Regions from separate parts of the Halomonas elongata DSM 2581 genome, predicted to be linked through region 1. Evidence: predicted binding sites of a transcription regulator. Region 1 holds the regulator's gene; the other holds the start of a gene.

Evidence for each region. The regulator sigma-54, encoded in region 1, starts transcription at its own class of promoters, with help from an activator protein. The targets are predictions, from matches to a motif close to TGGCACNNNNNTTGCTNT.
Region 2: the regulator sigma-54 is predicted to act here: its motif matches at 2,188-2,205, upstream of hmpA (NO-inducible flavohemoprotein).

Annotation. Positions count from the first base shown of each region.
Region 1 covers NC_014532.2:1,070,857-1,074,813, forward strand. The annotation lists gene HELO_RS04980 (PTS sugar transporter subunit IIA) at 1-36, opposite strand, end outside; gene hpf (ribosome hibernation-promoting factor, HPF/YfiA family) at 43-354, opposite strand; gene HELO_RS04990 (RNA polymerase factor sigma-54) at 455-1,876, opposite strand; gene lptB (LPS export ABC transporter ATP-binding protein) at 2,082-2,807, opposite strand; gene lptA (lipopolysaccharide transport periplasmic protein LptA) at 2,804-3,334, opposite strand; gene lptC (LPS export ABC transporter periplasmic protein LptC) at 3,331-3,915, opposite strand; gene HELO_RS05010 (KdsC family phosphatase) at 3,920-3,957, opposite strand, start outside.
Region 2 covers NC_014532.2:2,208,232-2,212,188, reverse strand. The annotation lists gene HELO_RS10455 (AraC family transcriptional regulator) at 1-882, shown strand, start outside; gene hmpA (NO-inducible flavohemoprotein) at 960-2,144, opposite strand; gene norR (nitric oxide reductase transcriptional regulator NorR) at 2,473-3,957, shown strand, end outside.

The DNA.
Region 1 (3,957 bases):
GGTGCGCTCGGGGGGCAGTATGGTTTCCAGAGACATGACGGGTCAGCGTGCGCCGGCGGCGCCCTGGGCGCGCGCCTGGGATTTTTCCTTGTGTTTCACCAACTGGCGATCGAGCTTGTCGGCGAGGGCGTCGATGGCGGCGTACATGTCGCCGTCCATTGCTTCGGCATGCAGGTCGGCACCGGCAGCATGCAGGGTACAGGCAGCTTGTTGGCGTTCCTTCTCCACGGAGAGCGTGACTTGCACGGTGGTGATGTTGTCGTAATGACGTTCGAGGCGCGCGAGTTTCTCTTGGACATAGTCACGCAGGGCGTCGGTCAATTCCACATGATGGCCGGTGAGGTTGACTTGCATGACACGCTCCTTGCTCCTGGGATTGTGCCTCGATTGTAACCCTTTTTGGAGTCGAGCAAACCCCCTGTGTAAAGCGCCTTTCGCGCCCCGGTTCGGGAGGTCAGCGAAGGCGCTTGCGTTGGCTCGAGGACGGGATGTTCATCGCTTCGCGATACTTGGCCACGGTGCGTCGCGCCACTTCGATGCCTTCCTCGGCGAGCAGGGTGACGAGCTTGTTGTCGGAGAGCGGTTTGCGGGCCGGTTCCTCCTGGATGAGCTTGCGGATCCGGGCGCGGATGGCGGTGCTGGAATGGGCGTCGTCGCCACCGCCGACATGACTGGAGAAGAAGTACTTGAGCTCGAACACGCCGCGCGGCGTGTGGATGTATTTCTGGGTGGTCACCCGCGAGATGGTCGATTCGTGCATTTCCACGGCCTGGGCGATATCGGCCAGGATCAGCGGCTTCATGGCCTCCTCGCCGTGTTCCAGGAAATCCAGCTGGCGGACCATGATCTCGTGGCCGACCCGCAGCAGGGTGTCGTTGCGGCTGGACAGGCTCTTGAGCAACCAGCGCGCTTCCTGCAGGTGATCCTTGAGAAACTGGTTGTCCTGGCTCTTGTCGGCGCGCCGGATCAGGGCGGCGTAGTCGGGCTGAATGCGCAGTCTCGGCATGGCCTCGGGGTTGAGCTCGACCTGCCAGCCCTGTTCGTCGCGCCGGGCGATGAGATCGGGGATGACATAGTCGTCGCTGCCGCTGGCGAAGGTGCTGCCCGGGCGTGGATCGAGTCCTCTGATCAGGGAGATCACTTCGTCGAGGGCTTCGTCGTCCAGGCCGAGGCGCCGTTTCAGCAGGCGTCGGTCATCACCGGCCAGGGCCTCGAGAAACTGGCGGGCCAGGCGCCGGGCCTGTGGAAGCCAGGGGGTGTCCTGGGGCAGGGCGGCGAGTTGCAGCATCAGGCATTCCCGCAGGTCGCGAGCGAAGACGCCGGTGGGTTCGAATTGCTGTACGCGCAGCAGTACGGCTTCGACCTCGCGGCTGGACGGTCCCTCCAGCCCTTGGTCGCGCAGGCCCTCGCGGATGTCGTCCAGGGGCTGGTCCAGGTAGCCGTCGTCGTTCACCGCATCGATCAGGCTTTCGGCGATACGCGAGGCACGTTCCTCGAGGCCGCTCATGGCCAACTGCCAGGCCAGGTGACCCTGCAGGCTCTGGCCGGCTGCCTGGCGTTCGAAATCGGGGGCCTCGCCGCTGCCCGAGCCGCTCAGGCTTCCCAGGCCGGCGTCCTGATAGGTGTCGGACCAGTCGCTGTCGACGGTCAGTTCATCGGGAATCTCGCTGGCCCAGTCGTCCTCGGCCGTCTCGCCGACCGCCAGCTCGCCGAAGTCCTCGTCGAGCTCCAGCATGGGGTTGGATTCCAGGGCCTGCTGGACTTCCTGGCGCAGGTCGAGGGTGGAAAGCTGCAGCAGGGCAATGGCCTGCTGCAGCTGAGGTGTCATAGTGAGCTGGGTGCCGAGCCGCAGTTGCAGGGAAGCCTTCATGGCCATAGGAAAAGAGATCCGCTCAACGTGCGAGAAAACCCCACCCTAGTCCGCTGTCGCGGCGCATGCAAGCCCTTGTTCAAGCAATTATCATGCCATTGGCAATTTTCGTGCCTTGGCGATAAAGCATTCCTTATATCAGCTTGTTGTGATCAGACAGACTGGGGAAAGATGGGTGAGGGGCGCCATGCCGGACAGTGACCGGCATGGATCAGAGTCGGAAGTCCTGTCCCAGATAGACATCGCGCACCTGCTGGTTGGCGAGGATCGCCTCGGCGTTGCCCTCGGCGATGATCTGGCCGTCGCCGACGATGTAGGCGCCGTCGCAGATATCGAGGGTCTCGCGGACGTTGTGGTCGGTGATCAGCACGCCGATGCCGCGGGCCTTGAGCTGGCGGATGATACCCTTGATTTCGCCGACGGAAATGGGATCCACGCCCGCGAAGGGTTCGTCCAGGAGAATGAAGTCGGGTTCGGTGGCCAGGGCGCGGGCGATTTCCACTCGACGACGTTCGCCACCGGACAGGCTCATGCCGGCGTTGTTGCGGATGTGAGTGATGTGGAAGTCTTCCAGCAGCGATTCCAGTTGGGCGCGACGGCCGGCTCGATCGAGATCCTTGCGGGTCTCGAGGATGGCCATGATGTTGTCGGCCACGCTGAGCTTGCGAAAGATCGAGGCTTCCTGAGGCAGGTAGCCGATGCCGGCGCGGGCGCGCTCGTGCATGGCGGCGCCGGACAGGTCCCGGTCACCGATGGCGACTTGCCCGGCATCGGCACGAACCAGCCCCACGATCATGTAGAAGGACGTGGTCTTGCCGGCCCCGTTGGGGCCGAGCAGGCCGATGATGCGGCCCTGATCGATCTCCAGGCTGATGTCGTGGACCACGCGGCGGCCCTTGTAGCTCTTTGCCAGGTGGCGTGCATGGAGTGTCTTCATTGAGAATCCTGCTTCTCGGGCTCCAGGGTCATGCGTACTCGCTGGTTGCCTTCGACGCCCTCGGCGGCAGAGCGTGCCTGGACGACGCGGCGGTCGAGGAAGTATTCCAGATAGCCACCGTTGAAGGTGTCGCCGCCCCGGTGCAGTTCGGCCTGGTCGATGAGCTCCATGCGGCGCTCGGCGACGTGGTAGACGATGCGCTGCCCCCAGCCGCGTACCACGGATTCGTCGGGAGCGGGTTGCTGTTCGATGTAGGCGCGCTGGCCGGTGGCAATGGCCTGGGACAGCTGGCCGGCGTCGTTGCGGCGGATTTCCACCCGTGCGCCGGTCAGCAGCATGCTGCCCTGCTGAATGCGCACGTTGCCCTGGTAGACGGCGGTGCCGGCCCGGTCGTCGAGGTCCAGGCGATCGGCCTCGACCTGGATCGGCGCGCTGGCGTCGCCCTCGAGTGCCTGTGCCTGGGAGGTGACGAGCGTCAGCATGGCCAGTGTCAGGCCCAGTAGGGCGGCGAGAGTCGGTCGCGTCATGGCTCGGGGTCCTCGTCGGTTGCCGGCGGATGGTGGCCGCGGACATTGTCGGTCAGTCGGGCGCGATTGTCATGAAGCCAGGCGTCGAAACGCTCGCCCTGCATCGACTGGGGCGGCTGACTCAGCGTGGCCGGCGTTTCGCTCCAGGCGTGGCCGGTGTCGGCATCGTAGTGCAGCTCCTGGGTGGTCAGTTGCCAGTGTTCTTCGGGCGCTTCGAGCCGCACGTCGCCGCTGAGTATCAGGGGATTGCCGCCCGTTTCCAGGCGCCCCCGCTCGGCGCGGGCGGTCCAGTGCCGGCCTCCGTCGTCGCGCAGCTTCACGTTCGGGCTTTCCAGGCGCGTGACGTCGTCGATGGGGGTGTGCACCAGGCGTGGGGTGATGAGCCGTTGGTGCGGATAGCCTTCGGCATCGAAGCGCGTCGCCTCGACGTCTTCCAGGTAATAGTCCGGCTCGCCAGCGGCATCCTGGGGCACCGGGCCCGGGGTGCCGTCGTTGCGCGAGTCGAGCAGGGCCAGGCCGCCGCCGAGAACCAGCAGCAGCAAAAAGAGCCAGGTACGAAAACCGGGGCGCGGCAGTTGCATGGGGTCAGGCCCGATCGTTCAAGTAGCTATCGAGTATGGCAT
Region 2 (3,957 bases), 1.1 Mb from region 1:
TCACTCATCGAGCTGTTGGCACCGTTGGTCGAGGGTGACGGTTATACCCCGACCCGGCTGTCGGCGGTGTCGTTGATGGCCATGCACCGGCCGAGCGGTCGTACGCCGATGATCTACGAGCCGAGCCTGATCATCGTGGCCCAGGGGTACAAGATCGGCTATCTGGGAGATCGGGAGATTCACTATGGCCCCGGTCAATACCTGGTACAGACGCTGCCGTTGCCGTTCGAGTGCGAAACCCATGCTTCCCCGGAGGCTCCCTTGCTGGGCGTGGCGGTACATCTCGAGCCGGCGCTGCTCGGCGAGCTGGTGACAGCGAGCGGTGAAGGTATCGACGACCGTGATGGAGGTGGCAAGAATGAAGCGTCGCCGGTGCCCATGGCATCGGTGTCGATGACCGATGGCATGCATGGGGCGGTGGAGCGCTTGTTGCGGAGCCTGCACGACCCCGCCGAGACGGCCGCCATGGGAGAGGCGCGCGTGCGCGACGTGGTGTTCGAGGCCCTGCGCGGCCAGCAGGGGCCGGCACTGCGTGCCCTGGTGCTGCATCAGGGACACTACTCGCGCATCGTCCAGGTACTGTCGCGGCTGCATGCCCACTATGCGGAAGAGGTGTCGGTGGAGGAACTGGCCCGTCAGGCGAACATGAGCCCGTCGACTTTCCATCAGCATTTCAAGGAAATCGTGCAGGCTTCGCCGCTGCAGTACTTGAAGCGATTACGACTGCTCAAGGCTCAACAACTGCTGGCCCAGAAGAGCTGCAACGTGAACCAGGCGGCCCTGGCGGTGGGCTATCGCAGCGTCTCGCAGTTCAGTCGTGACTATAAGCGCTACTTCGGCACGGCGCCTCTGCAGCATCGCAAGGAAGAGCATTCGCTGTAGGCGTCGTGAGGCTTGTGAAGCGAGCGGAGGCCGGATAGCCGCCGGGTGGCGACTATCCGGGTGAGGCTGGTGGGGCGTCAGGCGGCCTCGAGCGCGCGCGAGGGCCCGAAGTGCTCGAAATGGCGGCGTTCTGCGGGAACCCCCAGGGATTGCAGGATTTGGTCGACGGCGACCATGAAGCCCTGCGGCCCGACGTAATAGCAGTGAGGCGCGCCGGCAGGGAGGTAGCGGGCGATCAGCTCACGGTCCACACGCCCGATATGGTCGACATGGCTGGCATCGTCAGCTTGTTCGTAGACGGTGACCACCCGCAGTTGATCGGGATAGTCGCGAGCCAGGGCCTGCACGTCGTTGCCGAATGCATGATGGTCCTCGTCCAGCGCCGCATGCAGGTAGACGACCTGCCGCCCCTGTTCCAGGGCCTGGCGCAGCAGCGACAGCATGGGGGTCTGGCCGACGCCGCCGCTGAGCAGCATGAGCGGGTCGTGTCCTTCTTCCGGCAGGGTCAGATCGCCGGCGGGTGGCAGCAGCTCGATGCGGTCGCCGATGTTCAGCACGTCATGGAAATGGCGGCTGACGACGCCGTCGGCTTCGCGCTTGATGGAGATCCGGTAGCTGCGGCCATTGGGGAAGGCCGACAGGCTGTAGTGCCGATAGACCGGCTTGTCGTCGATAGTGAGGCGAACACCGATGAACTGGCCGGGGCGGAAGTCGGCAACGGGCTGGCCATCTTCGGGTTCCAGAACGAAGGAGCGAATGACGGCGCTTTCCTGACGGATGTCGGCGATACGGAAGGACCTGGCTCCGCGCCAGCCGCCGGGGGCCTCGGCGAATTCGCGATAGCGTTGGCTCTCTAGGTCGATCAGCAGATCGGCCAGCTCCTGATACAGTGCGCCCCAGGCATCGGCGACCTCTTCGGTGACGGCTTCGCCCAGGACGTCGCCGATGGCGGCCATCAGGCATTCACCGACGATCGGATACTGGTCAGGTTGGATATCCAGCGATACGTGCTTGTTGACCACGGTTTCCAGGGCATGGCGAGCCTGGGCCGGGTTCTTGCGTAGCTGGACATATGCCAGCACCGAGCTGGCCAGGGCGCGCGGTTGGCCGCCAGTGGCCTGGTGGGTCTGGTTGAAGAGCGGCGCGACTTCGGGATAGCGCTCGAACATCAAGGGATAGAAATGCTGGGTGATGGTGGTGAGATGTTCGGCAACGACGGGAGCAGTCGCTTCGATGATGCGTTCCTGGGTGCTTGTCAGCATGGCCGTAAGCCTCTCTCCGGAATATGGTGAATGACACCATGAATGAGCAAGGCGCGTTCCATGTTATTGTCATTGCGACACTTCGCCACATGGGTTTCGCAACTATCTGTTATTAATATAGTTTTTTGGCCTTCCTCCAGAAGGAAACATCGAGGGGATCATGGTTCCGTCCTGTGTTGTTCCAATGACAATAGTCGATATGACACTATGAGTGTCGTTATGACAGCTCTTCTCTGAACCTCTCCTTGGTCCGTAGTGGGAGAAGTCGTCAAGAAAGTCGTCGAGAAGGTCGTCGAGAAGGTCGTCAGGAAAGCGGGGAAGGTAACGAATGACGGAATTTCTCAAGGCACTGCGAACTCTCCTGGCTCGGCTGTCGGAGGGAGAGGCCTCCGATATGTACTGGGCCAACCTGCTGCGGGCCCTGGTGGGGGATTTCCCCGCCGATGCCAGCACCTTGATGGTGATGGACGGGGACGCCTTGCGTCCGGTGGCGTTGCTGGGCCTCGATGACGAGGTCCGCGGACGGCACTTCGCCTTGCAGGACCATCCCCGGCTCGCGGCGATCGCCAGCCATCCCGGCGTATGCCGGTTTCCTCATGACAGCCCGCTGCCGGACCCCTTCGATGGCTTGATCGACGAGGACCTCAGCGAGGTTCACGATTGTCTCGGCGTTGCGCTGCGCGACGATGACCGCCTGATCGGACTATTGACGCTGGACGCGCTCGAGCCCGGGCGTCTGGACGGCCTCGATGACGAGCAACTGTTGAGCATTGCGCGGTTGCTGGGGACTTGCCTGTGCCTGGCCGAGCGCTTGCGAACCACGCGTACCCGTCTCAACGAGGCCCTGGCCCAGGATCGGCCCACCGAGGTCAACTGGCGCTGGAACAGCCGCGCCATGCGTCAGCTCGACGATGCCATCGACCTGGTGGCGCCCACCGACATGAGCGTGCTTCTGCACGGGGAAACGGGGGTTGGCAAGGAACTGGCGGTACGCGCCCTGCATCGTCGTTCGCGTCGGCATCAAGGGCCATTGGTGCAGGTCAATTGCGCCGCCTTGTCGGAGAGCCTGATCGAAAGCGAGTTGTTCGGCCATCGGCGAGGTGCCTTCTCGGGGGCGACCGAGGATCGACGCGGGCATTTCGAGATGGCGGATGGCGGCACCCTGATGCTCGACGAGATCGGTGAGTTGCCCCTGGCGCTTCAGCCCAAGCTGCTGCGCGTCCTGCAGGAAGGGGAGATTCAGCCGCTGGGTTGCGAGACGCCGCGCAAGGTCGATGTGCGGGTCATCGCGGTCACCAACCGCGATCTCAATGCCGAAGCCGACGCCGGCCGATTCCGTGCGGATCTCTATCATCGGCTGAGTGCCTTCCCCCTGTATGTGCCGCCCTTGCGCGAACGACCCGAGGATATCCCGCTGCTGGTCGGCCATTTCCTCGAGATCAACAGGGTTCGCCTGGGACTCAACAATCTGCGGCTGGAGGCGGAAGCCGAAGCGGCGCTGCTGGCCTGGCATTGGCCGGGCAATGTCCGCGAGCTCGAACACACCCTGGCCCGGGCGGCGTTGCGCGCCCTGGGGGAGCGAGATACTCCGACTGGCAACGATCGCCGTCAGTCGGTGGCCCTGATCACACGCGAGCATCTCGACCTGCCTAACGAGGCTGGAAGGACGCTGGCCGAGGGGGCAGGGGATGCGTTGGCCGATGCCGAGCGCCCCGGTGAACCGTCATTGCCGCTGAAGGAGGCGACCGAGGCGTTCCAGCGGCGCCACATCCAGGCCAGCTTGAGCGAGCACGATGGCAATTGGGCGGCGACG